Regions from separate parts of the Pseudomonas salicis genome, predicted to be linked through region 2. Evidence: predicted binding sites of a transcription regulator. Region 2 holds the regulator's gene; each other region holds the start of a gene.
The links. The regulator FliA, encoded in region 2, starts transcription of late flagellar genes. The targets are predictions, from matches to a motif close to CTAAAGTTTNNNNNNNNNNNGCCGNTAA.
Positions count from the first base shown of each region.

Region 1: a site for FliA is predicted at 2,202-2,229, ahead of ACWKWE_RS26630 (methyl-accepting chemotaxis protein). Genes of this name have one in related genera too.
Region 3: a site for FliA is predicted at 4,128-4,155, ahead of ACWKWE_RS18285 (methyl-accepting chemotaxis protein). Genes of this name have one in related genera too.

Region 1 is NZ_JBSKHU010000008.1:196,692-204,145, forward strand. It holds gene ACWKWE_RS26625 (hypothetical protein) at 1-329, opposite strand, end outside; gene ACWKWE_RS26630 (methyl-accepting chemotaxis protein) at 605-2,170, opposite strand; gene ACWKWE_RS26635 (lysostaphin resistance A-like protein) at 2,275-3,066, opposite strand; gene acnA (aconitate hydratase AcnA) at 3,456-6,197, opposite strand; gene rlmM (23S rRNA (cytidine(2498)-2'-O)-methyltransferase RlmM) at 6,435-7,454, shown strand, end outside.
Region 2 is NZ_JBSKHU010000008.1:85,644-93,097, forward strand. It holds gene flhA (flagellar biosynthesis protein FlhA) at 1-1,157, shown strand, start outside; gene flhF (flagellar biosynthesis GTPase FlhF) at 1,169-2,524, shown strand; gene fleN (flagellar synthesis regulator FleN) at 2,643-3,476, shown strand; gene fliA (RNA polymerase sigma factor FliA) at 3,473-4,213, shown strand; gene ACWKWE_RS26160 (chemotaxis response regulator CheY) at 4,486-4,860, shown strand; gene ACWKWE_RS26165 (protein phosphatase CheZ) at 4,880-5,668, shown strand; gene ACWKWE_RS26170 (chemotaxis protein CheA) at 5,798-7,454, shown strand, end outside.
Region 3 is NZ_JBSKHU010000004.1:808,712-816,165, reverse strand. It holds gene ACWKWE_RS18300 (hypothetical protein) at 1-19, opposite strand, end outside; gene ACWKWE_RS18295 (DUF2789 domain-containing protein) at 358-594, shown strand; gene ACWKWE_RS18290 (T6SS phospholipase effector Tle1-like catalytic domain-containing protein) at 653-2,119, opposite strand; gene ACWKWE_RS18285 (methyl-accepting chemotaxis protein) at 2,444-4,063, opposite strand; gene ACWKWE_RS18280 (TraR/DksA family transcriptional regulator) at 4,273-4,677, opposite strand; gene ACWKWE_RS18275 (ABC transporter permease) at 5,144-6,166, opposite strand; gene ACWKWE_RS18270 (sugar ABC transporter ATP-binding protein) at 6,222-7,454, opposite strand, start outside.

The DNA.
Region 1 (7,454 bases), 110 kb from region 2:
GAGGGTGAGAAGTCTTCCAGATCTGAAAAGGGGCTGTAGATTCGGTACAGAAGGTTGTAGGCGCCGTCATTCTGTAGAAGGTTCTCGGCTACATGCAGTGTGAGAATATCGCCAGGCTTGTCGTCGTCGGAAATGACGCGTTCGTCCGTCACGGGTTTGCCATTCAGATGTAACCGCACCGTATATCCGGTTTCGGCCGCAGGCCACACCCCAACTTTAACGGCAATAGGGGCATTCAAGTCCGCCACTTTCAACAACCCATCTTCATACGCAACAGGCACGATTGCAGGTGGAAGTGGAATCGGCGCTTTGACATTCATGTCATTCATAACATTCTCCATCGAGCACTCATCAGATTTTTCGCCAGTGGGTGCTCTTTTATTAATTGGGTTAGATCAGCGAATTCACTCCAGAGGTGGTACATATATATCGCGATCTGAATTTCAACTAATAGCGATCCCGACTTTCTGTCAACCCTACATTTCGCTCCAATTCCGCAAAAACAGCACTGAACTTGCAACTTCGGAAACTTCCTACTTTTTCACCACGCAATAAAAAGCCCCGGCAGGGTCGCTGCCGGGGCTGGAGTTTTGCTGACTATTGATTAGCGGTTAAAACGTTCTACCAGCGAATACTGGCTAAGCGCAGTGTTGGTCAATTCGGCGCTGAGGTCGGCGGAGCGGCGGGCTTCGTCGGAGGTCTGGTCGGCCAGTTGAGCGATGGTGCTGATGTTGCGGCTGACCTCTTCGGCGACCGAGCTTTGTTCTTCGGTGGCGGCGGCGATTTGCGTGGTCATGTCAGTGATGTTGGCCACGGCGTCGCTGATCCCCACCAGCGCCTTGTCGGCTTCCATGACTTGTTCGACGCCTTCTTCCGCCTGGCGGCGGCCGGTGGCCATGGTTTGCACAGCGTTGTTGGCCGTGGCTTGCAGTTTGGCGATCAGGGAATGGATCTGGCCCGTGGATTCGGTGGTGCGTTGCGCCAGTTGGCGAACCTCGTCCGCCACGACTGCAAAGCCACGGCCCATTTCGCCGGCGCGGGCGGCTTCGATGGCAGCGTTCAGGGCCAGCAGGTTGGTCTGGTCGGCGATGCCTTTGATGACGTCGACCACGCCACCGATTTCGTCGCTGTCCTTGGCCAGTTGCGTGACGGTGAGGCCGGTTTCGCCGACCGAGGTCGAGAGGCGTTGAATGGCCTCGCGGGTTTCACTGGCGATGGTGCGGCCGCGACGGGTCAGTTCGTTGGCTTGCTGGGTGGCGTCGGCGGTGCGTTGAACGTGGCTGGCGACTTCCTGGGTGGTGGACGCCATCTGGTTGATCGCGGTCGCGACCTGTTCGGTTTCCACGCGCTGACGTTCCAGTCCGTTGGAACTGGCCTGGGCCAGGCTGTCGGACTGGCGCGCCTGGGAATTCAGGTGTTCGGCAGTGTCCTGCAAACGCGTGAGGCAGGTTTTGAGGCGGGCTTCCTGGCTCAGGATGGACATTTCCAGACGGGCCTGGGCGCCACGGCTGTCGGTGTACATCTGCGCGATCAGCGGGTCCGACGTGGTCTGATCCGCCAGACGCAGCAGGCGCTTGATGCCGCGTTGCTGCCAGCTCAGGCCCAGCAGCCCCAACGGCACGGACAGTCCCGCCGCGAGCGCGAAGCCCCAATAGGAGTTAAGCCAGACGCCGATCAGGAAGCTCAGTTGGCTGACCAGAATGAACGGAAGCCAGTCCTGCAGCACCGGCAGCCAGGTGTCGCGGCTCGGGACGGCTGACTTGCCGTTGTTCAGGCGTTGATACAGCGATTCGGCACGGCGGATCTGTTCGGCGGTGGGTTTGACGCGCACCGACTCGAAGCCCACCACCTGTTTGCCGTCGAAGATGGGCGTGACGTACGCGTTGACCCAGTAATGGTCGCCGTTCTTGCAGCGATTCTTGACGATGCCCATCCATGGCAGACCCTGTTTGAGGGTGCTCCACATGTGTTCGAACACGGCGGACGGAACGTCAGGATGGCGCACGGTGTTGTGCGGCGCCTTGAGCAATTCGTCGCGGGTGAAGCCGCTGATCTCGACGAAGGCGTCGTTGCAGTAGGTGATCACGCCGCGAGCATCCGTGGTCGAAATCAACCGCTGCTGTGCCGGGAAGGTCCGTTCGCGTTGGGTGATGGGCTGGTTATTGCGCATAAGCTGTTCTATCCGGGAAGGCTTTGAGGTGTTATCGGCCCTGTTGTCAGGAAATTAAGCATTTTGTGAACTGCGTCATGGGACGGTTTGCCGCAGGTCAACGCTCATCGGTCGAACATCGGATAGGTGAACAGGCTGAAGTGCGCAAGGTTGAGCCCAAAATGAGTGATGACCGCCGCCGGTAATCCGCCATATCGGTATGCGATGCCATACCCGAGTCCGGCCATGCTGGTGAGGATCATCCATTGCCAACCGCCGCCGAGGTGCATCACACCGAACAGCAACGAGCTGATGAGCAGTGCCAGCGTGGGGGCGTTTGGCATTCGCGCGAGCAAACGGCTGAGGCCGCCCTGCAGATAGCCGCGAAAGATCAGCTCTTCGGTCATCGTGACCAGCAGCAGATCGTTCAGCACCCAGATACCCCCTTGCTCGGGCCATTTCGGCGTCCAGCCCACGAGTCCCAGCGCCACCGCCGTAGCGAGGCAAGCGATGACTGTGACCGGCAGGGTCAGGCCAGTGGTGATCAGTGATCGGCGCAGATTGAACCCGGCGAACACCCAGGGGCAGGCGAGGATGATCCAGAAGCCGATCAGGGGCTTGTCGAGGTTGAGGTACATCGAAAAGGGCGCGGCTTCGGGAGTGAAACGCGCTGCGGCGATGACCCGGGCGCTGAAGAAGCCCGGCAGCCAATGGCAGGCCAGACCCGCCGCGAGGGCGATGAACAGGGCATGACCGAATCCGCGAACGGCCCAGTGTCGGAAATGGACGACGCAGATCCCCGCCATGATCAACAGCCCGAACGTGACGACCACCGGCAGGCTCAGCTGGCCATACACCCAGGCGATGCAATAACCGAGGGTCAGCAGCGTGAGCGCGCTCCAGCGCAGCACTGGCATGGGGTCGTCCTTGAACGTGGGATAAGGACGGCGATTTTAGCGTTGTTTAAACGTGGGTGCTTGTGGGAAAGGGCTGAAAGTATTGTCGGTGGAGCGGGGTGTGGTGGGGGCGGGCTGTGTGGGGTGTCAGGTCAATCGAGTTTTCAGGCCTTGCTGCCGCTGCGCGACAGATCGCAGGCAAGCCAGCTCCTACGCCTTCGGCAGAAGCAGGTGAGCGGGGCGGATCAAGCTTTTGATTCTGGCCGAAGGTCGTAGGAGTGCCGGGGTGGCGCTCCACCTTGCCTGCGATCTGTCGGGCACCGACAGCAAAATCGGTGCCCGCGGTGTATCTGAGAACACTGAGCAGGGCGCTCGCCCGCGATAACGGGCAAGCGCCTTACGGTAGGGCGTTACGACGCAATCAACTGCCGCAGTACGTAATGCAGAATCCCCCCGGCTTTGAAGTATTCGACTTCGTTCAGGGTATCGATCCGACACAGCACGTCGACGTTTTCTTGCTGGCCGTTTTCTCGGGTGATCTGCAGGGTCAGGCTCATGCCCGGTTGCAGCGTCGCGTCGGTCAGGCCGGTGATGTTGAGGATTTCCTTGCCGGTCAATTCCAGGGTCTTGCGGCTCTGACCGTTCTTGAATTGCAGCGGCAAGACGCCCATGCCCACGAGATTCGAGCGGTGGATACGTTCGAAGCTCTCGGCAATGACCGCTTTCACGCCCAGCAGGTTGGTGCCTTTGGCGGCCCAGTCACGGCTGGAACCGGTGCCGTATTCCTGACCGGCGATGACCACGAGCGGCGTGCCTTCCTTTTGATAACGCATGGCGGCGTCGTAGATCGGCAGTTTCTCGTCGGTCGGCACGTGCAGGGTGTAGCCGCCTTCTTCGTTGCCCAGCATTTCGTTGCGGATGCGAATGTTGGCGAACGTGCCGCGCATCATCACTTCGTGGTTGCCGCGACGGGAGCCATAGGAGTTGAAGTCTTTTGGCTCCACGCCTTTGCTGCGCAGGTAGCGACCGGCCGGGCTGTCCGCCTTGATGTTACCGGCAGGCGAAATGTGGTCGGTGGTTACCGAGTCACCCAGAATCGCCAGCACGCGGGCTTTCTCCACATCAGCGATCACCGGCAATGGACCCGCCACGTCGTCGAAAAACGGCGGATGCTGGATGTAGGTCGAATCGTCTTGCCACACGTAAGTCGCGGCCTGTGGCACTTCGATGGCTTGCCACTGCGCGTCACCGGCGAAGACCTCGGCGTATTCCTTGTGGAACATGCCGGTGCTGACGTTCAGTACGGCGTCGGCAATTTCTTTTTGCGTCGGCCAGATGTCGCGCAGGTACACGGGCTGGCCGTCGCTGCCTTCACCCAGCGGTTCGCTGCTCAGGTCCACGCGCACGCTACCGGCCAGCGCATAAGCGACGACGAGGGGCGGGGAGGCCAGCCAGTTGGTCTTCACCAAGGGGTGCACGCGGCCTTCGAAATTGCGGTTACCCGACAGCACCGACGCCACGGTCAGGTCCGATTGTTGAATGGCCTTTTCAATCGGGTCGCGCAACGGCCCCGAGTTACCGATACAGGTGGTGCAGCCGTAGCCCACGAGGTCGAAGCCGAGCTTGTCGAGGTACTCGGTCAGGCCCGCCGCCTTGTAGTAGTCGGTCACGACCTTGGAGCCGGGGGCCAGCGAGGTTTTCACCCACGGCTTGCGTTGCAGGCCTTTTTCCACGGCTTTTTTCGCCAGAAGGCCCGCCGCCATCATCACGCTCGGGTTCGAGGTGTTGGTGCACGAGGTGATGGCCGCGATGACCACCGCGCCGTTTTTCAAGCGATAGCGATTGCCTTCGTATTCATATTCGGCTTCGCCCACCTGCTCGGCGTTGCCCACGGCCACGCCACCGCCGCCTTCGCTTTCCAGACGGCTTTCATCGTGTTTGCTGGGTTTGAGCGCCAGGCCGAGAAAGTCGTCGAATGCCTGGGAAACGTCCGGCAGTGCGACGCGATCCTGCGGGCGTTTCGGCCCGGCCAGGCTGGCAACGACCGAACCCATGTCCAGCTCCAGTGCATCGGTGAACACCGGCTCTTTGCCGGGCAGGCGCCACAAACCCTGGGCTTTGGCGTACGCCTCGACCAACGCCACCGTTTCATCCGGACGGCCCGACAGGCGCAGGTAGTCCAGCGTCACGTCGTCCACCGGGAAGAACCCGCAGGTCGCGCCGTATTCCGGGGCCATGTTGGCGATGGTGGCACGGTCGGCGAGGGGCAGGTCAGCCAGGCCGTCGCCGTAGAACTCGACGAATTTCCCGACCACGCCTTTCTTGCGCAGCATCTGCGTCACGGTCAGCACCAGGTCGGTGGCGGTGATGCCTTCTTTCAGCTTGCCGGTGAGCTTGAAGCCGATCACTTCCGGGATCAGCATTGACACCGGCTGGCCCAGCATCGCGGCCTCGGCTTCGATCCCGCCGACGCCCCAGCCCAACACGCCGAGGCCGTTGATCATGGTGGTGTGGGAATCGGTACCGACCAGCGTATCCGGGAAGGCGTAAGTCCTGCCGTCCTCTTCCTTGGTCCAGACGGTGCGGCCCAGGTATTCAAGGTTGACCTGGTGACAGATCCCGGTGCCAGGCGGTACGACGCTGAAGTTGTCGAACGCGCTCTGGCCCCAGCGCAGGAAGGCGTAGCGCTCGCCGTTGCGCTCCATTTCGATGTCGACGTTTTCGCTGAACGCTTGTTGATCGCCGAACTTGTCCACCATCACCGAGTGGTCGATCACCAGGTCCACGGGGGAGAGCGGGTTGATGCGCTGAGGATCGCCGCCCGCCTTGGCCACGGCGGCGCGCATCGCAGCCAGGTCGACCACCGCGGGCACGCCGGTGAAGTCCTGCATCAGCACGCGGGCAGGGCGGTATTGAATCTCGCGGTCGGATTTGCGCTCGGTCAGCCAGGCGGCAAGGGATTTCAGGTCGTCGCCGGTGACGGTCTTGTTGTCTTCCCAGCGCAGCAGGTTTTCCAGCAACACCTTGAGCGACATAGGCAGTCGGTCGAGGTCGCCGAGTGTCCTGGCGGCGTCGGGCAGGCTGAAGTAATGGTAGGTCTTGTTGCCGACGTCGAGTGTCTTGAGGCTTTTCAGGCTATCGAGGGAGGGCATGACTAACTCCTTGACGGGTCCGCACGGCGCGGACGGGCGTATCACACAAAACGGTAAGACGATGGGTTTGAGCCCTCTGCATGGCGGCTTTAAACGGTCATTGAGTACTACTGGACCTTTGGCGTGGGCCAGTGGTTCCTGATTCCGCTATCATGCGCGGCTTTCGAGTCACTGAGGTGAAATCGCCTCAAGTATAGGACGCGCAGGATTTCTGCCCGGCGCGTCATGGAGAATTCCGTGAACACCCTTTTCATGCATTGCCGTCCCGGTTTCGAAGGCGAGGTCTGCTCGGAAATCAGTGAACACGCCGCGCACCTCGGCGTGTCCGGTTATGCCAAGGCCAAGCCCAATGCGGCCTGCGCCGAGTTCGTCTGCACCGAAGCGGATGGCGCCAAGCGCCTGATGGGTGGCGTGCGTTTCACCGACCTGATCTTCCCTCGCCAGTGGGCGCGCGGCGTGTTCGTCGAGCTGCCGGAAACCGACCGCATCAGCGTCATCCTGCAGCACATGGCGGATTTCGCGACCTGCGGCAGCCTGTGGCTGGAAGTGGTCGACACCAACGACGGCAAGGAACTCTCGACGTTCTGCCGCAAGTTCGAAGGCCCGCTGCGCAAGGCGCTTGAGAAGGCGGGAAAGCTGGTGGACAGCGCCAGGCTGCCGCGTTTGCTGCTGACCTTCAAAAGCGGTCGCGAGGTGTTTCTGGGCCTGGCCGATGCCGACAATTCGGCGATGTGGCCCATGGGCATTCCGCGCTTGAAGTTCCCCCGCGAAGCGCCGAGCCGTTCGACGCTGAAGCTGGAAGAGGCGTGGCATCACTTCATCCCGCGCGATCAGTGGGACGAGCGTCTATCAGGCGACATGACCGGCGTGGACCTCGGCGCGGCGCCGGGAGGCTGGACCTATCAACTGGTGAAGCGCGGCATGTTGGTGACCGCCATCGACAATGGCCCGATGGCCGAAAGCCTGATGGACACCGGGCTGGTGCAGCACTTGATGGCCGACGGCTTTACCTACAAACCGCGTCAGACCGTCGACTGGATGGTGTGCGACATCGTCGAGAAGCCTGCACGAAATGCCGCATTGCTGGAGACCTGGCTCGGTGAGGGGTTGTGCCGTGAGGCCGTGGTGAACCTCAAGCTGCCGATGAAGCAGCGCTATGCCGAGGTCAAGCGCCTGCTGGAACGCATCGAGGAAGGCTTCAAGGCGCGGGGCGTCAAGGTGTCGATCGGCTGCAAGCAGCTGTACCACGACCGCGAG
Region 2 (7,454 bases):
ACCTGCTGTGGAAGAAACAGAACATGGTCAAGCTGGCCGCGATCCAGGAAGTCAAACGCCAGCAGGACTTGCTGCCTGCGCCGAATCGCGCCCAGGAGTCGAAAGAGCTGGGCTGGGACGACGTGACGCCGATCGACATGATCGGCCTGGAAGTGGGCTATCGCCTGATTCCGCTGGTGGACCGCAACCAGGGTGGTCAACTGCTGGCGCGGATCAAGGGCGTGCGCAAGAAGCTCTCGCAGGAGCTGGGCTTCCTGATGCCGACCGTTCACATTCGCGACAACCTCGACCTGGCGCCGAGTGCCTACCGCCTGACGCTGATGGGCGTGACCCTCGCCGAGGCCGAGATTTACCCGGACCGCGAGTTGGCGATCAACCCCGGTCAGGTGTTTGGCAGCCTCAACGGCATCACTGCCAAAGACCCGGCGTTCGGGCTCGAAGCGGTCTGGATCGAGATTTCCCAGCGTGCCCAGGCGCAGTCTCTCGGCTACACCGTGGTCGACGCCAGCACCGTAGTGGCAACCCACTTGAACCAGATTCTCTACAAACACTCTCATGAGCTGATCGGGCACGAGGAAGTTCAGCAACTGATGACGTTGCTGGCTAAAAGCTCGCCCAAGTTGGCTGAAGAGTTGGTACCCGGCGTGCTGTCGTTGTCTGCGCTGCTCAAGGTGTTGCAAGCGCTGCTGGCGGAACAGGTCCCGGTGCGCGATATTCGCAGCATTGCCGAGGCCATCGCCAACAACGCTGCGCGGAGTCAAGATACCGCCGCATTGGTGGCGGCTGTACGGGTCGGATTGTCCCGCGCCATCGTGCAAAGCATTGTCGGCATTGAGCCGGAGCTGCCTGTTATCACGCTTGAGCCAAGGTTGGAACAGATATTGCTCAATAGTCTGCAGAAGGCAGGACAGGGTCAGGAAGAAGGCGTTCTCCTCGAACCGAGCATGGCTGAGAAACTTCAGCGCTCGTTGATCGAAGCGGCGCAGCGTCAGGAGATGCAGGGTCAGCCGGTTATTTTGTTGGTCGCAGGTCCGGTTCGCGCCATGTTGTCCCGCTTTGGACGCCTGGCCGTCCCGAACATGCATGTTTTGGCGTATCAGGAAATTCCTGACAATAAGCAAGTCACCATCGTAGCGACTGTCGGGCCGAACGGCTGAGGTAGTGAGTCATGCAAGTTAAGCGTTTTTTCGCCGCCGATATGCGACAAGCCATGAAACTGGTTCGCGATGAGCTGGGCGCTGAAGCCGCCATCATCGGGAATCGGCGGATCGCAGGCGGTGTGGAACTGACTGCCGCACTGGACTACAAATTGTCTGCGCTGGCCCCGCGCGTGCCGAACATCGAGCTGGAAGACGAACTGCGCAAGACCCAATCGCGCATCGTGACCGCTCAGGCCGAGCTGACCCATCGCAGCGAGCTGGACACCGTCGCCAATCGCCAGCTGTTCACCGGCGTGGCCATGGACGACAGCAAACAAATCGAACCGACGCTGGACGAACCCTTTCGCCCGTCTATCCACGCGGCCATTGCGGCTGATCGTGCTGAACGCGCCGAGCGTCAATCGGCCGAGCCGGGCATCAGCCAGCGTGCGTACGACTCGATGCGCTCTGAATTGAATGGCCTGCGTGAACTGCTGGAAGTCCAGCTGGGTTCGCTGGCCTGGAACCAACTGCAAGGCAGCCGCCCGCAACAGGCGAACCTGTGGCGCCGTCTGCAACGCGTCGGTCTGTCGGGGCCTCTGTCCCGTGACCTGCTGGCGATGGTGCCGGACACCGACGATCAGCCCCACGCCTGGCGCATGTTGCTGGCGCACCTGGCGCGCATGATCGTCACGCCGGATGTCGAGCCGCTGGAAGAGGGCGGTGTGATTGCGATGGTCGGCCCGGCAGGCATGGGCAAGACCACGACGCTGGCCAAGCTGGCGGCGCGTTACGTGTTGAAGTACGGCGCACAAAACATCGCGCTGGTGAGCATGGACAGCTTCCGCATCGGGGCGCAGGAACAGCTCAAGACGCTGGGCCGCATTCTCAATGTGCCGGTGACCCACGTTGACCCCGGTCAATCGCTGGCTCAGGCGCTGGAGCCGTTGCTGCGCAAGCGTGTGGTGTTGATTGACACCGCCGGCTTGCAAGCCAGTGATCCGGCCCTACGCCTGCAACTGGAGAGTCTGGCCGGTCGCGGGATCAAGGCGCGCAATTACCTGGTGCTCGCCACCACCAGCCAGAAGCAGGTGCTGACGGCGGCGTACCACAGTTATAAGCGTTGCGGTTTGGCCGGGTGCATCCTGACCAAGCTCGACGAAACCGCCAGCCTCGGCGAAGTGCTGAGCCTGGCGGTGACACATGAATTGCCCGTGGCCTATCTCACCGATGGCCCGCGCATTCCGGATGATCTGCATCTGCCACGTCGGCATCAGTTGGTCAGCAGGGCTGTCAGCGTTCAGATGCAGGAGGAGCCTAGCGAGGAAGCGATGGCGGATATGTTTGCGGATCTTTATCACAGCCCCGGCAAGCGCGCGGGCTAGGTAAGGAAAATGACAGTGGAATATACCTGCATCGATGGTCTGCCAAGCATTGTTCACGCAGTGAACGTGCAGCCCGAAATGTGGCTTTGGTCTAAGCAAGACAAGGTAAAAAATTAACATGGGCAGCATGCATCCCGTACAGGTTATCGCGGTGACCGGTGGCAAAGGTGGCGTCGGCAAGACCAACGTGTCAGTGAACCTCTCGCTGGCCCTGGCCGAGTTGGGACGTCGCGTCATGTTGCTGGACGCCGATCTGGGTCTCGCCAACGTTGACGTATTGTTGGGGCTGACCCCTAAACGCACCTTGGCGGACGTCATCGAAGGACGCTGCGAGCTGCGCGATGTTCTGTTGCAGGGCCCGGGCGGTGTGCGCATCGTGCCTGCGGCGTCGGGCACCCAGACCATGGTTCACCTGAGCCCTGCGCAACACGCGGGTCTGATTCAGGCGTTCAGCGACATCGGCGACAACCTGGACGTACTGGTGATCGACACCGCTGCCGGGATCGGCGAATCGGTGGTCAGCTTCGTGCGCGCCGCGCAGGAAGTGCTGTTGGTGGTCTGCGATGAGCCGACCTCGATCACCGACGCCTACGCGCTGATCAAACTGCTGAACCGCGACTACGGCATGAACCGTTTCCGCGTGCTGGCCAACATGGCGCAGAGCCCGCAGGAAGGCCGCAACCTGTTCGCCAAGCTGACCAAGGTCACCGACCGTTTCCTCGACGTGGCCCTGCAATACGTCGGCGCCGTGCCGTACGACGAATGCGTGCGCAAGGCCGTGCAGAAACAGCGTGCGGTGTACGAAGCGTTTCCACGTTCCAAATGCGCGCTGGCGTTCAAGGCCATTGCGCAGAAGGTCGATACCTGGCCATTGCCGGCGAACCCGCGAGGCCACCTTGAATTTTTCGTTGAGCGCCTGGTTCATCAGACCAGTGCAGGGCCTGTGTCATGACTGCAAGTGGCTATCGCATGTACAGCAAATCGTCCAAAGATTCTCAGTATGAGCTGATCGAGCGCTATGCCCCTTTGGTCAAGCGCATCGCCTACCACTTGCTGGCGCGTCTGCCGGCCAGCGTGCAGGTCGAGGATCTGATCCAGGCCGGCATGATCGGCCTGCTCGAAGTGTCGACCAAATACGACTCCACCAAGGGTGCGAGTTTCGAGACATACGCCGGCATTCGTATTCGCGGCGCGATGCTCGATGAAGTGCGCAAGGGGGACTGGGCGCCACGCTCGGTCCACCGCAATACGCGCATGGTCAGTGACGCGATTCGTGCAATTGAAGCGAAAACCGGTCGCGACGCTAAAGATCATGAAGTTGCGGCCGAACTTCAATTGAGTCTCGACGATTACTACGGGATTCTGAACGATACCTTGGGCAGCCGCTTGTTCAGCTTCGACGACCTGTTGCAGGACGGCGAGCATGAAGGGTTGCACGAGGACGGCGCGAGCCAGTCGCTCGAACCGTCGCGGGATCTGGAAGATGAACGTTTCCAGAGCGCGCTGGCGGACGCCATCGCCAACTTGCCCGAGCGTGAGCGCCTGGTGCTGGCGTTGTACTACGACGAAGAGCTGAACCTCAAAGAGATCGGGGAGGTCTTGGGGGTCAGCGAATCCCGTGTCAGCCAGCTGCATAGCCAGTGCGCCGCACGTCTGCGGGGCCGGTTGGGAGAATGGCGCGCGCGTTGACGCATTGACGCGGGCCCGTCTTTTCACAAAGATGCCTGCGTTTTGGGTGGTAAGGCCGGCTGTGCAAGGCGTTGTGTGGGAAGCAAAAGGGACAAGGCAGGAGCCGCTGGGATCAGGTCTTCGGACTTTTTCCGTGGCGCTCATCACGTGTTTCTTCGAAAGGCCCCCTCGTTTTCGTGTGACCGGTGGAGCGATGTTGCCGGTATTGATTGAACGCGCGTCCAGGCACTGGGCGCGTTAAAGACTGCTTGGAGGTCGAATTGGACAAGAACATGAAAATCCTCATCGTTGATGACTTTTCAACGATGCGGCGGATCATAAAAAACCTGTTGCGTGACCTTGGGTTCACCAACACGGCCGAAGCAGATGACGGTACCACCGCATTGCCGATGCTGCAGAGCGGTGCTTTTGACTTTCTGGTGACCGACTGGAACATGCCTGGCATGTCCGGCATCGACCTGCTGCGTCAGGTGCGTGCCGACGAACGTCTGCGTCACCTGCCTGTGTTGATGGTGACCGCCGAAGCCAAGCGCGAGCAGATCATCGAAGCCGCTCAGGCGGGCGTGAACGGTTACGTGGTCAAGCCTTTCACGGCTCAGGTGCTCAAAGAAAAGATCGAGAAGATATTCGAGCGCGTCAATTCCTGATGTCCGCTGTGAGGGCGCTATGGATTCCAAAGATTCGACAATGGGTGACTTCGAGTCGACCCTGAAGAAACACGCACAAGAACTGGTCGCCAGCCTCGAAAAAGGCAAGTTCGGCGACGCCGTGCAACTTATCCATGAGCTTAATCAGACCCGGGACCGCGGCCTGTATCAGGAAGTGGGCAAGCTGACGCGCGAGCTGCACAGTGCAATCGTCAATTTCCAGATTGACCCGCACATGCCGCAAGCCGAGGAAGTGTCGCAGATCACGGATGCCACCGAGCGTCTGTCGTACGTTGTCCGCCTCACTGAAGGCGCGGCCAACCGCACGATGGACCTGGTGGAGCAGAGCACACCGCTGATGAACGGCCTGAGCGCCGACGCCAAGGCGTTGAGCGTCGATTGGGGCCGCTTCATGCGCCGCGAAATCGGTGCTGAAGAGTTTCGTGATCTGGCCCGCCGCGTCGAAGGTTTTCTGACCCGCAGCGAGAAGGAGACCCACGAGGTCGCCAGTCACCTGAACGACATTCTGCTGGCTCAGGACTATCAGGACCTGACCGGCCAGGTGATCAAGCGTGTGACCACGCTGGTGACCGAAGTCGAGAGCAATTTGCTCAAGTTGGTGCTGATGGCCAGTCAGGTCGATCGCTTCGCCGGGATCGAACACGACCAGGAAGAGTTCCGTAAGCAAAAAGAACAGGAAAAACTTCATTCCAAGGGTGAAGGTCCGCAGATTCATGCCGATAAACGTGAAGACGTCGTATCCGGTCAGGATGATGTAGACGATCTGCTATCCAGCCTCGGCTTCTGAAATCCAGAGCCAGGGTTCTATGTGAAAGTGGCTGTGGGCTTGCGCGCCAATGTCTCGACGAAGGCAATGCGCGCAGGCCATCGACGCAGCTCCTGGATCGGTTGACGGTTAATTTTAGGAGCACCCCCAATGAGCTTCGGCGCCGATGAAGAGATCCTTCAGGATTTTCTGGTAGAGGCCGGCGAGATTCTGGAGCAGTTGTCCGAACAGTTGGTCGAGCTGGAAAGCCGACCGGACGATGCGGACCTGCTCAATGCAATTTTTCGCGGTTTTCACACTGTAAAAGGGGGCGCAGGCTTCCTCCAGCTCAACGAGCTGGTCGAATGCTGCCACATCGCCGAAAACGTGTTCGACATCCTGCGCAAAGGTGAGCGCCGGGTCGACGCGGAACTCATGGATGTCGTGCTCGAAGCACTGGACACCGTCAACAGCATGTTCGGCCAGGTCCGTGAGCGTTCGGACGTGACCCCGGCCACGCCAGAGCTGCTCGCCGCGCTGTCGCGTCTGGCCGAGCCTGCGTCTGCCGACGAAATCGCCGCTGCCCCTGCGCCGGTAGTTGAAGAGGTGGCCGAAGCGCCTTCCGACGACATCACCGATCACGAATTCGAACAACTGCTGGACTCGCTGAATGCCGTGAAGGCGGAAGCGGCGAGCGCAGCCGTGTCTGCGCCACCGGCACCGGCACCCGCTGCGCCTGCAACGGAAGCCGCCAGCGACGAAATCACCGACGCCGAATTTGAATCCCTGCTGGATCAACTGCATGGCAAAGGCCAGTTCGCGGTCGATGCCGTGGCGCCTGCTGCTGCACCGGCTGCGTCTTCTGCGCCGGCTGCCGCGCCTGCCAGCGATGAAATCACCGACGACGAATTCGAAGCGTTGCTTGATCAACTGCACGGCAAAGGCTCGTTTTCCGCCGACACAGCGACAGCCGTTGCCCCTGCTCCAGTGGCGGCCGCGCCTGCCGCTGCCGAGTCCGGCGCCCCGGCGTCGGATGAAATCACCGATCACGAATTCGAAGCGCTGCTCGACCAACTGCATGGCAAGGGCACCTTCTCGGCGGATGTTGCCGCGAGCGCGCCCGTTGCCACGGCACCCGTGAAAAAAGCCGAACCGGCCAAGGCCGAGGCCCCCAAAGCCGAGCCAGCCAAACCGGCGGCCGCGCCTGCTCCGGCTGCGGCACCTGCGCCTGCAAAAGCGGCCGCTGCGCCAGCCCCTGCAGCGGCAGCACCGGCCCCGACAGCACCGGCCCGGGCACCTGCACCGGCAGCCGCCGACAAGGCCCCGACCGAAGCCGAAACCACCGTGCGCGTCGACACCGCGCGGCTGGACGAAATCATGAACATGGTCGGCGAGTTGGTGCTGGTGCGTAACCGTCTGGTGCGCCTGGGCCTCAACAGCGGCGATGAAGCCATGTCCAAGGCCGTGTCCAACCTGGACGTGGTCACCGCTGACCTGCAAACCGCCGTCATGAAGACCCGGATGCAGCCGATCAAGAAAGTCTTCGGTCGCTTCCCGCGACTGGTTCGCGATCTGGCCCGTCAGCTCAAGAAAGAAATCAACCTTGAACTGGTCGGTGAAGAAACCGACCTCGACAAGAACCTGGTCGAGGCCCTGGCCGACCCGCTGGTCCACTTGGTGCGCAACGCGGTTGACCACGGCATCGAATCGCCGGAAGAGCGCGAAGCATCGGGCAAAGCCCGTGGCGGTCGCGTAGTGCTCTCGGCGGAACAGGAAGGCGACCACATCCTGCTGTCGATTTCCGATGACGGCAAAGGTATGGACCCGG
Region 3 (7,454 bases), on a different contig from region 2:
CCAGATTACTTACTGCCAATGTACAAACTCCCAACCTGATATGAACTTGCCCGGCAATTGGCCAGGCAAGGGTAACGACAAGGAAAACGATGCGTCCCGGGTGCCGGACGCTGGCACGCGCCAGGATTCTACCGGCTGAGAGTCTATACGGGATATATGCCTTCCGTCCGTAATGTAGCCGTTTTTGTACATGAATGTGCGCGTGCGCCTGTGTCCAATCGCCGAGACATCACGCAGGGCGCGGGCTGAATCGTTCAGGCAGATACGTCGAACTCTTGCTCACCTCCCACACTCACATGCAACACAGGTGACGAACTGATCACGCTCATCACGACCGCAGCCTTCAAGGGAGACATCATGGAACTCACGACACCGACACTGGCGACACTGTTCGAACAATTGGGACTCGATGCCGATGAAGCCAGCATTGACGCTTTTATCAGCCAACACGCCCTGCCGGATGACGTGAAGCTGATCGACGCCGACTTCTGGACCCCGCAACAGGCGCGTTTTTTAAAAGAAGAACTGCGAGTGGATGCCGAGTGGGCGCCCGTCGTGGATGAGTTGAACGAACGGCTGCACCCGAAAAAATGACACTGCCGGACGGTACGAGGCGGCCGAATTCAGGCCGCCTTCGCCCCGGCTGGTCGTGTCACAACGGATAACCCCGCTGCGACACATTGAGAAAGCGCTGCCGCCCGTCCAGCTCCGGTGCATGCACGAAGAGCGTATCCACCAGCGCGCCTCGTCGACCCAGCGTCCCGTTCCAGTGCGCGGAACAATGGATATAGCGCCGATAGAGCATTTTCATTTCATCCGGGGACAATGCATCGCCCTGTCCCCGCGCATACGCCATCAATTTTTCTGCCACATTCCGTAACTCTGGCGGCAGGCTCAGGTCGGCAGTGTCCGGTATTGGCCGGAACGGCACACCCTCGTCACACGCCAACCCATGCATCACCCGCAGGTACACCCGCGAGAGATGGCCGAACACGCGACGTTGCAGCTTCACGCTGGCCACGACAGTCTTCATTCCATGCCCCCTCTGCCCCATCCGCTCGTGGCATTCGACGCAGATAGAAGAAGTCTCGTCAGTCGGGTCGATCCAGCGCTCGGCGTTCAACTGGTCCATTTCGGCGTGGGTCTGCAGCCACGCCTCGGTGGCGTCGAACGGCGTATTGGCGCTGACCAGACTGCGCCGGGGTCTGGTCAGTGAGACCGTTTCCATGCTTTGCGGTTGATAACCGCCGCCGATGTCCGAGTGGCTTCCGGGGAGCATGATCTCCTTCGGCCACCCCGGCATGACGCTGTTCAACGCGAAATTGCGCCGATGCTCATCAGCCGCAACCAGATGCAGCACCTGCTGCGCACAGCCTGGCGGCAGGAACAGATTCACCCGCGCATTGGATGCATCGCGCACGCTGCCCAGATCAGAGAGACCGCCCACCGCCGCCACGGTATCGAACAGCCCTATAATCTTCAGCCGCACACTGCCCGCTGCCCAGGAGAAATCCGAGGACAGCGGCAGCTTGCGGGGATCGAGAACGGGCCCGAGGGCGCCCCGGGACTGCTTGAGCACTTCATTGGCCAGATGACGGGCCGCCGCCGCGCCCCGGCTGAACCCGAAAAGGTCTAACTCCAGGCCCGCGATCACGCAGCCGGGGTTATGCAGGTCGAATGTCTTGAGAAAATCGCTGATCTTTTTGACCGCGACCAATGCCTTGGCGACAACGCCCGTGTAACCCCGCCCAAATCCCTGGCCGGACAATCGCGAATCCCTCCCGCCGGAGGTGGTGCCAATACCGCTGATATAAAAAACTTCATAAAGTCTCAACCCGGCCCCGTCATTGGTCGCCTTGGGTTGGTGCCGATATAAGTCAGCCAGCCTCGCAATGTTAGTGAAATCATTGCTGTAACTGCTGGAAGGGTCAGAGTGGCGTCCTCCGCACTCCTTGATGTGCTCACCCTTGTAGATTTCCGCCATGGCCTGACAGTCGGCCCCGATCTGGCTGTTGACGCGGTTGTTGCCCGTCCCGTCAAAGAAAACGCCGATGCGGACGATGACCCCGAGTTTACCCGCCGCGCTGCTCGAACCTGTACCCCAGTGTAGTGCTGTCATGTGTAATTACCTGTGAGGGTTTGTTAAAGTCCGAATAAACTTTTTACATATCCAGACATATAACTCACAGAATGATTGCACCTCCGAAAACGTCAATACAGCAAGTAGTTATTCAGAAACTTCCCACTTAAATATCAGACCATTAAAAAATTGCGCCCCTTCTTTCCCACAACGGAAGACGTAATCACTGACAAACAACAAACACACCTAAACATTTAATATCGGCACAAACAATATATAAATATTACTTCTTGGTTTTTCATTTGTGCCAAGGGACATCAGGCCGGAGCATTACCCGGGCCGATGATCGGGAAGCTTACGGTGTCACCCGTGGAGCGCGCCGCTACCGGGTTTATACCCAAGCCGCAACCCGCCCCAATGCCTTCCCTTGACGATGATCGGCACAGAGAGATCGTGCATCAGCTCGCCGGTGTCGCGGGTGTAGGTTTGCAAGAGCATGGGCTGTTGATGGCTGCCGCAGCGAATGCCAGTGCGATCGTCGAATTTACGCTTGGTGCGGTTGTGCACCGTGTCGGCGGCAGGATCGCCGGTGAGGGGTTGGCTGAACGCCAGATTGTGGGTCGGGACGTAACCCTGCTGGGTGCAGGCGATGGCGAACACCAGGCCTTCATGCCGGGTCAGCAACGGCTCCTGGATGGAAGGCAAGACCTGGTCGGTGTAGCGGTCAAACCGGGTCTGGAATTTGGGCGGCGATGTGTTGGCAATGGGCTGGTAATGACGATCAAACAGGTCATCCAGGCTGACACGGTGCTGGTCGATGTCCTGCTCGAAGCGACGGGCAATCTCACTCGCCCCTTCACGAGCGAGGTCGTAGATGCGCTGGTGATAGTCTTCCAGACCCACCTCCGCCAGCCGCTCGCTGATGGTCTCGGCCTGGCCCTCCATCTGCACGGCAGATTTAGCCAATTGACGGGTCTGGTCGTCGCTGATCGCCAGGTCGCTGCGCATTTGTTCAATGGCCACGAACAGGCTGCTCAATTGCCCTTGATTGTTCTCCGCGCCCGAGGCGATCTCGCTGACCTGCCCTTCCACCCCGGCGGCCAACTGCGCAATGCTCGCCAATTGACGGCCCGTGGTTTCCACCTGCCCGACGCCGCTGTCCAGGTCCCCCGCCAACTGGCGAATCTGCTCGACCACTTGCGCAGTGCGCTGCTGGATGTCGGCGACCATCTCCCCGACTTCGCCGGTGGCGGTGGCCGTTCGGCCCGCCAGCCCACGCACCTCGTCGGCCACGACAGCGAAACCGCGCCCGTGCTCACCGGCCCGAGCGGCTTCGATGGCAGCATTGAGCGCCAGCAGATTGGTCTGGCTGGCAATTGACTGAATGACCGACGTCACCCGTTGAATGTCTTCGCTGCGTTGACTCAGGGCTTCGATCAGTTGACGGCTGCTGTCGGCGCGCTCGCTGAGTTGATGCATCAAAGCGATGGAGGCATTAAGTACGATCAGCCCGGCGTCGCTGCTTTGCCGCACTTCACTGGCCGCGCCCAACGCTTGCTGGCTGAGGGACGACGTGGCGCGCTCAGTGGCGATCATCACGTCAGCGCTGCTGACGATCTGCTCGGCGGCATCGACCTGGGATTGCAGCTTGCTTGCCAGTTGCTTGACCGAAAACGCCACCGCCGCCGCTGACAGGGCGTTGTGACTGGTGCTGCGGGACAGGTCGCGGGTCAGGCGCTCCAGGGCATCGTCGGGCTGGCCAGCAGGCTCAACGATTGTTCGGGCAGGGATAAAGCGCGGCAACCAGAGGGTCAGCAAGCCGAGGGGCAGGCACACATAGACTGACAGTTCGCCCCACGCCATGGCAGCAAACAGCAGACATAACGCGAGACTTTGCAGGCAAAGCCCCAGCCAGCGGGGGTTTGCAGCGGGCAATACGCTCGCCGCCGATTGTGCGGGTAACGAACGCGACCCGGTGCCCATGCCATTAGCCGTCATATCCTTGACCCACCCTGCTTATCATTATTTTGAAAGCATTAAACGTCAGATGGCGGCCATGCGCCATGAGTCATTAGTGGTAGTCGGTCGGATTTTTGTCCGCTTCATCCGGAGCGATCAGAATCACAAATCGCAGGCGACAAAAAGCCCGACGGCCTCGCAAGGCAATCGGGCTTTGAACCACAGCGGGCGGATCAGGCCTGGCGCTGGTGGCGGTCGATCTGCTCGTGGCGTTCCTGAGCTTCGATGCAGTATTTGGTGGTCGGGCTGATCAGCAGGCGCTTCAGACCGATAGGCTCACCACTGTCATCGCACCAGCCGAACGTGTCTTCGGCGATACGGGTCAACGCCATTTCCAGCTGTGGAAGCATGCGCTGATCGCGGTCGATCACGTTGACCAGCCAGTGACGCTCTTCTTCGACGGAAGCGGCATCAGCGGGATCAGCCGGGGTGTCCAGGCTTTCGATAGCGATACGGCTCTGCTCGATGCGCTCGTGGATTTCCACTTTCATGGCTTGCAGCAGCTCGATGAAGAATGCGTGTTGCTCCGCGTTCATGTAGTCATCGGCCGGCATCGCCAGCAACTTTTCCTTGGTCATTGATTTCTCTATAAAAAAACGTGCATTAGGGCGAATCAAGGGAGCGCCTTGGCCCGATCGTAAAGGTCGCGAGTCACCAGCGCCGTCGTCTCCAAGCGCACCCGGCACTCAATTTACGAGGGGCGGCAGTCTAAGGCCGGGTTTCGTACTCGGCAACATAATTGAACAAGATTCGCTCAACAACCCCCTAAATCCCCGGTGGCGTTGAGCCAAACCGGTGTTTCAACCTGTGTCTGCCATGACAAGCTCATCGGATTCGGCACCGTTATCGCGAGCAAGCTCACTCCTACAGGCACGCGTAACCCTGTAGGAGTGAGCTTGCTCGCGATGGCGTCCGGCCTGCCAACACCGGCTTTCTGGACGCTGTCTGACAGGCCATCGGCCGTTCGGTTCAAACCGGCAGAAAAACGAAAAGGGCCCCTCTGCGGGCCCTTTTCACGTTCATCAAACGACTGGCATCACGACATCAGCGTTTGAGCTTGCGTTTGTTGCGGTACTGGTCGATGACCACCGCGACGACGATGATCAGGCCTTTGATGATGTCTTGCACATAGGCATCGACGCCGACGAAGGTGAAGCCGCTGGCCATCACCCCGAGAATCAGCGCGCCGATCACGGTGCCGGTGATCCGACCGACGCCGCCCGCCAGGCTGGTGCCGCCGATCACAGCGGCCGCAATCGCATCCAGTTCGTACGAAACGCCCATCCCTGCCTGCCCCGTCGCAGCCCTTGCCGAGGCCACTACACCGGCAAGCCCGGCCAAGAGGCCCGCGATGCTGTAGACAATCACCAAGTGACGCTTGACGTTGATCCCGGAGGTGCGCGCCGCCTGCATGTTGCCGCCGATGGCGTAGGTGTATTTGCCGTATTTGGTGTAGCGCAGGGCGATGTGGAAGATCACCGCCACCACCAGAAAGATGATCACGGGCATCGCGCCCTGACCGATGGCGGTGTAGGAATCGTTGAGCATGCTCACGGGCTGGCCGCCGGTGTAGAAACGCGCCAGGCCACGGGCCGACACCATCATGCCGAGGGTGGCGATGAACGGCGGAATCCCGGTGATGGCGATGATGCTGCCGTTGATCGCCCCGGCCAACAGCCCCACCCCCAATCCGGCCATGACCGGTATCCACACCGGCAGGTCGGTCAGTGAAGGAAATACAGCGCGGGTGTAATCGGAGGATTGCGCGAGACTGGCCGCGATCATCGCCGTCAACGCCAGCACCGAGCCGGACGACAGGTCGATGCCCGTGGTGATGATCACCTGTGTCACGCCAATGGCGATCATTCCGATGATCGACACTTGCAGGATCATCAGCACCAGCCGCTGGGAGTTCATCAGAAAGCTCTGATCCCGCACGACCCAGCCGAAGATTTCGAAGATCAGGCCGATGCCGATCAGCACCAGAAAGATGCTCAGCTCGGTAGGCATCCGACGTTTGTGCTTGGTCGGCGCCACGGCGGGTTTGTTTTCCAGGATCGCGTTCATCTTCATGTGTGCCTCTTATTCTTGTTACGACCCACGAGGGGCCAGTGACAGGCCTTTAGTGGATCGAATTGCCGGACGCCAGGTGCATGACCCGCTCCTGAGTTGCCTCGGCACGGTCCAGCGTGCCCATCATTTCACCTTCGTGCATGACCAGGACCCGATCACTCATGCCCAGCACTTCCGGCAATTCCGAGGAGATCATGATCACCGCCATGCCTTCGCTGGCCAGCAGGGAAATCAGCCGGTAAATCTCGGCCTTGGCGCCGACGTCGATGCCTCGGGTCGGTTCGTCGAGAATCAGCACCCGGGGATTGGTCATCAGCCAGCGCGCAATCAAGGCCTTTTGCTGATTGCCGCCAGACAGCGTGTCGATGCATTGCTCCAGAGACGGCGTCTTCACGCGTAATTTTTTGCACATGTCTTCGCACAGGGCGCGCAGCGCTTTCTGGTGCACGAAGCCGTTGCCGACGTAATGCGGCAGCACCGCCATCTCCATGTTTTCCAGCACTGACAGGCACGGAAACAGGCCGCTGAGTTTGCGATCTTCGGTCAACAGCGCGAAGCCTTTCTCGATGGCGAAGTGCGGGTCGGTGACTTTGATCGGCGCGCCGTCCAGCTGAATCTCGCCGCCGGTGCACGGGGTGATGCCAAAGATCGTTTCGGCGACGTTGGTACGCCCCGATCCCATCAAACCGGCGATGCCCAGCACTTCACCGGCGTGCAAATCGAAGGACACATCCTTGAACACCCCCTCCAGCGACAGGTTGCGAACGGAGAGCAGTAGCTTGCCCATCGGCGTGTCACGCTCGGGGAACAGCTGGGTCAGTTCGCGCCCTACCATCATCGAAATCAGGCTGTCGCCGTCCATGCTGTCGGCGCGCTGCAGGCCGATGTAGGCGCCGTCGCGGAACACGGCCACTTCGTCGGCGATGGCGAACACCTCGTTCATTTTGTGGGTGATGTAAATGATGCCCTTACCTTGCGCCCGCAGGTCGGCAATGATCGAAAACAGGTGGGCGACTTCCTTCTCGGTGATGGCAGAAGTCGGTTCGTCCATGATCAGCACGTCTGAGTCGTAGGACACGGCCTTGGCGATCTCGACCATCTGCCGCTCGGCGATGCTCAGATTGCCGACGTGCTCTTCCGGGTCGAGGTCGATGCGCAGGCGGTCCAGCAATTCTTGAGTGCAGCGGTGCATGGCGCGGTGATCGACCATGTGAAAACCGTTGAGCTGCTCGCGGCCGATCCAGATGTTCTCGGCAATGGTCATGTGCGGCATCAGGTTGAG